2 regions of the Thermoanaerobacterium calidifontis genome follow, and region 1 is predicted to be linked to the other one. Evidence: riboswitches for the same ligand, from Rfam matches in the RefSeq annotation. Region 1 holds a riboswitch; the other holds the start of a gene.
The links. Region 1 has a riboswitch for thiamine pyrophosphate ahead of thiD (bifunctional hydroxymethylpyrimidine kinase/phosphomethylpyrimidine kinase). Riboswitches for the same ligand answer to the same signal wherever they lie in the genome.
Positions count from the first base shown of each region.

Region 2: another riboswitch for thiamine pyrophosphate. It lies ahead of thiC (phosphomethylpyrimidine synthase ThiC); the one in region 1 lies ahead of thiD (bifunctional hydroxymethylpyrimidine kinase/phosphomethylpyrimidine kinase).

Region 1 is NZ_AP042436.1:1,823,321-1,827,541, forward strand. Features, by position in the region: gene thiM (hydroxyethylthiazole kinase) at 1-299, opposite strand, end outside; gene cytX (putative hydroxymethylpyrimidine transporter CytX) at 292-1,473, opposite strand; gene thiD (bifunctional hydroxymethylpyrimidine kinase/phosphomethylpyrimidine kinase) at 1,463-2,272, opposite strand; TPP riboswitch at 2,339-2,454, opposite strand; gene ACZ42G_RS09565 (ABC transporter ATP-binding protein) at 2,505-4,221, opposite strand, start outside.
Region 2 is NZ_AP042436.1:857,026-861,246, reverse strand. Features, by position in the region: gene thiW (energy coupling factor transporter S component ThiW) at 1-393, opposite strand, end outside; gene thiC (phosphomethylpyrimidine synthase ThiC) at 421-1,725, opposite strand; TPP riboswitch at 1,838-1,937, opposite strand; gene asrC (sulfite reductase subunit C) at 2,018-3,031, opposite strand; gene asrB (anaerobic sulfite reductase subunit AsrB) at 3,049-3,837, opposite strand; gene asrA (anaerobic sulfite reductase subunit AsrA) at 3,830-4,221, opposite strand, start outside.

The sequences.
Region 1 (4,221 bases):
ATAGCAGCACATCCTACAGGGTCTAAAACAACTGGTTTTTTGTGGTCTCTCGCCGACACTACAGAATTGATTATTGTCTCTTTAGTTTCATTATTGATAGTACCTATATTTACGTACAAAGCATTCGAAATTGCTGTAAAATCGTACGCTTCGTCCGGTGACATTACCATCGCAGGAGATGCCCCTATACTTAGTAGTGCATTGGCATTATCGTTTATTACGACGTAGTTTGTTATAGCGTGGACAAGCGGCACTTCTTCTTTTAATCTTTCTAAAACTTTTATTGCTTCTTCAACCATAAATTTTCTCCTCTCTCTTATTTAAAGATTTCATAATTGGATAGATTACAGCAGTCAAAATAATCGTACCTATTGTGGGCGTTATAAACCATTTTGATAGATTTGTACCAAAATACGTAAGATAATTGTAGAATATCGTACCTACTGCAAAAGAAATCGTGGCAGGCACATTTAAGAAGCTATGGCTTTTGCTTTTCATCAAAAAGAAATCTTCAAATACAACCGTATATGCGGGAATAAATACACTTCCTATGGCGTACAAAAAGTTTTGGTAATTATCCATTGGGAACAAATATGCGGCAATAATCCCCACAATGGAATATATAATAAGCAGACTTTTTCTGCTTAATTTAGCTTTTACAATAGAAAGTGTTGAAATGGCAGCGGAATACACATCCATAAAAGTCGTTGTAACCGTCGACAAAAGTATAATAAGAAGCGGTACAATTCCCGTTTTTATTGATGCAAAATATGAGATTATGTCTTTTCCGCCTGTTTTCAAAGCCACATAAAGCCCTATAAAATACATGAAGCAGCTTGCTATGAAATATCCTGCGAATGTATATATAAAACTGGACTTTCCATCCTTAGCATTTATAGTGTAATCTCCTACCAGTGGAAGCCATGATACAGGCATAGCAACGGCAAGTTCCACTGCACCGCTGAAGCTCATGTCTCCGGCTACATATCCAACCTTTCCCGCCTTCAAATACAATACAACAAATATAGTCAAGATAAATAAAAGCACAACAGCAATATCGTTTATCCAGTAAGCTTCATTGTCAAAGAATAATGTCCACAATAAAACAGATATGCCAACGACAAAAATTCCAATAGCAGTAGACATGCCTATAGCACCGTTGAAAGCCTTTGCAGACTGTATTATCATTACAGCCGTCCAGCCAACCAATTGAAGCACATTTAAAAGCCCTATAAATACCATGCCTTTCTCGCCCAGGACACCTTTTGTGGACTCTATCGCAGGTTTCTTAACTCTAAAGGACATAAGCCCTCCTAAAGCAAAAAACAGAGTGCCAATGATGTGACCTAACAATATGCTTAAAATTCCTTTAGTTAAGCCTAATGGTGCAAAATACGAACCAGTAAAAACCTCTGCAATGGATATGGCCGCACCTGCCCATATTAAAAAAAGCGTTGAGTTTTTAATCTTCATAGTCAATACCTGCTTTCTTATAAAGATCTACTAAATGTCCTACAGGTCCTACACCTTTACCTATCTCAAGAGAATTTTTAATAGCCTCTGTTATGTAACTTTTTGCGTTTATTACTGCATCTTTCAAGCTTAATCCTCTACCAAGGTACGAAGCTATTGCAGATGAGTAAGTGCATCCTGTTCCATGTGTATTTTTGGTGTCGATCCTCTCCTGTGGCAAAAGTAAAAATTCACTTCCATCGTAGAATACATCAGTAGCATTTTCTAAAGAATGACCACCTTTTACAACGACAGCTTTTACACCCATATCGATGATTTTTTTAGCAGCCTCCTTCATGTCATCAATTCCCTCAATATTCATTCCAGTAAGCTCACACGCCTCCGGTATATTTGGAGTAATGATATCTGCCATAGGCAAAAGTTTTGTCTTTAATGCGTCTATGGCGTCTTCTTTTAGAAGGTAATATCCGCTTTTTGATATCATGACAGGGTCTAACACGACGTTTTTTGGATTCCATCTTTTAAGTGATGATGCAATAGCGTCAATGATATCTTGGCTTGATACCATACCTATCTTTACAGCATCTACCGCCGTATCATCAAATACGCAATCTATCTGCTTTTTGATGATATCAGCATCCATCTCTCTTACATCAAAGACACCTACCGTGTTCTGCGCCGTCACTGCCGTAATGACGCACATGCCGTATACTCCAAGAGCGCAAAACGTCTTTAAATCTGCCTCTATGCCAGCACCGCCAATGCTGTCAGAGCCTGCAATCGTAAGCAACTTCTTCACATCGATTCCTCCTTTTTTGTATGCCTTGAGGAAATACAAAATGAAAAAAGTGTGCCGGATAAGCACACTCAAAGTCCAATGTACTCCCTACGCCGGCATTATCCAGATCAGGTTATGGGTCATAGCAGAAATAGCTGCTAACTCTCAGCCGGGCTATCACCCCAGCTCCCCAGACAAAAATATTTACTTTTACTTTATTTTAACACAAATTATCTGACTTGTACAGGATATTTCACCATATCGTCAAATTTTCCTGTTGATAGCTGTACAGATTATAGTACACGCCCTTCCTATTCATAAGCTCCTCATGTGTACCTTCCTCTTCTATTCCATTTTCAGTAAGCACTATTATACGCTTAGCATTTCTAATGGTGCCCAATCTGTGGGCGATTATGAGGGTAGTCCTGTTTTTCGATAGATTTTCAATAGACTGCTGAATAATCGATTCACTTTTATTGTCAAGCGATGATGTCGCTTCATCAAGTATAAGTATTGGAGGATTTTTTAAGAACATCCTTGCAATAGATATTCTCTGCTTTTGTCCGCCAGACAATTTAACGCCTCTTTCGCCAATATACGTATCATAACCATCTTTTAGCTCCATTATGAAGTCATGGGCATTTGCAGCTTTGGCTGCATTGATTATTTCTTCGTCAGTAGCATCTAATTTGCCGTATGCAATGTTTTCTTTTATCGTGCCCGAAAACAAAAATACATCTTGCTGGACAATGCCTATATTTTCTCTAAGCGATGATAGCTTCACATCCCTTATATCTATACCGTCAATTTTTATGGAGCCTGCATCTATCTCATAAAACCTCGGTATAAGGCTTAGAAGTGTGGTTTTACCTGCACCTGAGGGCCCTACTATTGCCACTGTCTCTCCATGTTTTATCTTAAGATTGATTCCTGACAGTACTTCTCTTTTATTGTCGTAGCTGAATGTGACATTGTCAAACTCAATATCGCCTTTCACATCTTTTAACTCTATCGCATCTTTTTTATCTGCTATCTCTGGCTCTGTATCCATAAGCTCTACAAACCGCCTAAAGCCAGCCATACCCTGCTGGTACTGCTCTATAAACCGCAAAAGAACAGTCAAAGGTTGCAAAAACTGGCTAATGTATATTATGTATGCCACTAAGTCACCTGTATTTATGAGGCCTTTTGATATAAAGTAGCCACCTGCTGCAAGAGTAATCACAACTGATATATTAGAAAGAAAATTTACACTAGAATCAAATATGCCAATATGCTTAACCGCTTTTGACCTGGCACTTTTATACATGGAGCTTTTATTATCGAATTTTAGGTTCTCAAATTTTTCCCTTACAAATGATTTGACGACCCTTATGCCTGTAATGCTTTCTTCTAATGTGGCATTCATCTGTGCCTGCGTTTCACGGACATTTTTCCATATAATTTCAAACTTATTGTTGTAAATATACATGTATATAAACATAAAAGGTATTATGGTAAATACAACCAGTGTCAGCCTCACATCAATTGTAAGCAAAAGTATGAATGTGCCTATTATCCTTATGATAGACAAAAAAAGGTCCTCTGGACCATGATGTGCTACTTCTGCTATCTCATTTAAGTCATTGACAACCCTTGACATTATATAACCTGTCTTTGTGTTGTCATAATAGTTCATAGAAAGTTTCTGAAGATGTGAAAAAGCATCTTTTCTCATATCGTACTCTATGCTTACACCTAAAACATGGCCATAGTATCCTACTATGTATTCAAGTATCATCCTTCCAAAGTACATTATAGCTAATAAAATTGCGAACCTGTATATAAGGTTAAAATCCTTGTTAGGTATGACGTTATTTATCACATTTCTTGTAACCATAGGAAAAACCAAATCTGAAGCAGATATAAAAAATGCACACACCATGTCAAGGATAAAAAGCCATATATGTGGCTTGTAATACGACGCAAAT
Region 2 (4,221 bases), 970 kb from region 1:
TACAAAGAAAAATGCTCCCACATCTTTACCAATGATGTATTTGGCTATTGGAAATGCCACAAGGCCTCCTATTATCCCTGTACCAAAAACCTCCCCTAATGCAGCTAAAATCTTTTTCCCTGTCAATTTATATAAAATTCCTGCCAATAAAGCGCCAATCATGCTACCTGGAAAAGCCAATAGTGTTCCAGTGCCCATTATGTTTCTGATTATGGATATTGAAAACGCAATTAGTACTGCATATCCTGGGCCAAGTGTCACTGCAGATATGACATTAATTATATGCTGTATAGGGGTCGTTTTCGAAACACCTACAGGGAAAAATACAAAATTCGCAAAAACTACACCGATTGCAATCAGCATAGCTGAATAAGTAATCTTTTTTATATTCATTTACAATCCTCCCAATTTTTAAAAATCCTACTTTAACAGGCTTATATCTTCTCCTGTAATAACTCTATTCATGTTTCTCACAGCACACATATTTCCACACATTGTACATGTTTCACTATCATGTGGTAGAGATTCACTCCTGTACCTTCTCGCCTTTTCAGGATCTATAGCTAATCTAAACATTTCATCCCAATCAAGCTTTCTCCTGGCATAAGACATATCATTATCCCATTTTTCTGCATTGCGTATACCTTTTGCCAGATCCGCTGCATGGGCAGCTATTTTAGAAGCAATGATGCCTTCCTTCATATCTTCAATCGTTGGAAGTCTCAGATGTTCCGCTGGTGTTACATAACACAGGAAATCCGCTCCACTTGCTGCAGCAATTGCACCACCAATTGCACTTGTAATATGATCATATCCAGGTGCAATATCTGTTACGATTGGCCCCAATACATAAAACGGCGCACCATTACATAGCTTTTTCTCCAACAAAACATTTGCTTCGATTTCATTCAGCCTCATATGACCAGGTCCCTCAATAATCACTTGAACATTCCTTTCATAAGCTCTTTTTGCTAATTCTCCAAGGGTTATAAGCTCTTTTATTTGGCATGCATCTGTGGAATCATTTATGCAGCCTGGCCTCAATGCATCGCCAAGGCTTATCGTTACATCGTACTCAGCACATATGTCAAGAATATCATCAAAATACTCATAAAAAGGATTTTCCTTATCATTTAATTCCATCCACGTATATAACAAAGAGCCTCCGCGAGAAACGATATTTAGAAGTCTTTCATTTCTTTTGAAAATTTCCGCCGTCTCTCTGTTGATGCCTGCATGGATAGTCATAAAATCAACACCGTCTTGTGCATGCCTTTCGACGATCTTTATAAATTCTGAAGGAGTAATGTCTTTTAAATCTTTGTCATAATATCCTACAGCATCATATACTGGAACAGTACCTATCATGGCTGTAGAAATGCCTATCAATCTGTTTCTAAATTCGAAAGTTTTGCCATATGAACTTAAATCCATGATAGACTCTGCTTTCATTTCTATCGCCTTTTTTGCCTTTTCTAATTCTGCATCTACATTGTTGCAGTCCCTTGATACACCTAAGTTTACGTTTATTTTTGTTCTAAGCCCTGTCCCTACGCCTTCTGGACTAAGTGCTTCATGGTTTTTATTTGCTGGTATGACTACTTCACCAGAAGCTACCTTGCTCAGCAATAAATCCACTTCAATGTCTTCTTTTGCTGCCACAACATTCATCTCTTCTGTAATAATTCCTTTTTTTGCTGCATCTAATTGTGTAGTGTAATTCATCGCAGTCATCCTTTCATAAATTATTTTGTTTTGATACTTGTAAAATGAAGGGAGGAAGAAGGTTATATTCGAAAATATTGAATAAAAAAAGCCTTACCGCATGGTAAAGCTTTATAATCAAAAGCTTGCTTCCCTACGGTAGTATTAACTACATCAGGTTCTAAGGGTCAGGTTTTACCTTCTCAACCAAAATGGTTCCCCCGCAAACTAATTTCACAAGTATTAAATTTAATCTAATTATACTTTAAAACTCTAAAATTGTAAAGGTAATCGGGATTAAAAATCTAATTATTTAACATTCACAAACAGGCTTAACATTTATGTTTGACCTGTATTCAGTTTCTGACCAAAATATTCTATCTGCAACCATAGCTTCAGGGTTTAATTCTACACCCTTTAATATAAGCTCTTTAAATTTATTGTATCCAGCCCTGTCTATCAAGTGACCTCCATGGAGATATACTGGTTTATGATTCAATACCTCTGCTGAGAAATCTTGCCAATTTTTAAGTATGCCCAGCACTACATCTTCTGTTACCCAATTTAAGAAAATCTTTCCCATGCGAGGTGTCTGTTTTCCGGTTCTACCACCAATGAGGACTCTGTAGAATTTCTTAGGATTTCTAGACCAAGCACCTGTGGGACATACAAGTGCACACTCACCACAGCCAACACAGCAGCACGAATCTTTCTCGATTTTTCCATTTACCATGTATAAAACACCTGTAGCATGTTGTTTACAAGCCTCGATACATTTCTTACATCCTATACAACGATCGTAATCATATTCTGTTTTTGTAATGCCTATAATTCCAAAATCGTTGAAATGAGCCTTTGCACAGTCATTAGGACATCCGGCTATGCTTACTTTTATATGATAATCACTTGGAAAGATGATTTTTTCAATTTTTCTTGCAAGTAATGTTGTGTCTATATTTGCCTTTATGCAATGTTTATTTCCTATGCAAGCCATAATGTTTCTAGAACCTATCGTTGGATATCCATTGTCATCTACTTCCATGTCAACACCACAAAGGTCTACTTCTATCTCTTTAATGAACGTCTTTATATACTTATTGACTTCATCGATATATTCATACTTTATTCCAGGTATTGATAAAGTTTGTCTAACGCCAAGATGAAATTGTCCATTTCCCCATGTTTTTGCAATATGTTCTACATATGACAGATATTTAGCATCCATTACACCGCCTGGAACGCGCATCTGCAGCATGAATTCACCGCGGACTTTCGATTGCCTGTAACAATTTCTGCGGACTTTTTTTACATCTATATCATAGTTCATTACATACACCTCCACATTTAATCAAGTAAATCCTTCGCTTTTGTGTAGTTAAACACAGGACCTTCGAGGCAAACATACGTCTCGTTTATCTTGCAGTGACCACATTTTCCAATTCCGCAAGACATTTTTCTCTCAAAGGAAACCCAAATTTTATCTTCTGGTACCCCATTTTTCAATAATTCTAATGCTGTAAAATGCATCATTACTGGCGGACCAACGACAATGACATTGTAATCATCAAAGCTATCAAATGGTATTTTACTTATATGCTCTGTAACCAAGCCAACTTCAAATCCATCGACTTTTTTCTTATCAAGAGTATATATAGTGTTAAATTTTGTCTTAAAATTATTTAAATCGTCTTTAAACAAGACGCTATTTTCATCTTTAAAACCTGCTATAAAGTGTAGTGATTTTATTTCTTCCGAATTATCATAAAAATACTTAAGTAAGCTTCTAACAGGCGATACACCTGTACCACCAGCTATAACAACTAAGTCTTTTCCTTTATATTTGTTAACAGGGAATGAATTACCATAAGGTCCTCTCATGAATATCTTATCGCCAGGAGATAAGTTAAATATCTCATTTGTTACTTTTCCTACTTTTCTTATAGTAAATTCCATCCAATTGTCACCCATAGCGCTTATCGATATAGGTGCTTCACCTATCTTTGGAATGGAAATCTGAAAGAACTGCCCATGCTCTGCTTTTACATCAACTTCAACTCTAAATGTGTATTCCAAATTCGTCTCATGAACTATTTCAAGTATCTTATATGGCTTAGGCATGAAAATATTATTCATTTATGCTGCCTCCTTTACCCGACTTCAACTTTTCAACTTCATCGTATAAGCGATTTATCGTTGTCGAAAAGGATATTAACTCTGGACATCTTTCATCACAGCGACCACAACCGACACACATGTTTTCCGTTTTAAAGCGAGCTTTATAATCATATACTTTATGAAGTGTACGGAATCTCATCATTTCACCGGCAGTTTTTCTAAATACATGACCACCCGCCATCTCTGTAAAATCCTTGTGCATACAGCTTGCCTGCACTCTTCTTCTTTCGCCAACATTTGCATTTTCACTGTAAATTAAATCAACTGTATTAAAACAGCTACATGTTATGCAAGCAGCAGTACAAGCACCGCAGCTTATACAGCGGGAATTAAAGCTTTCCC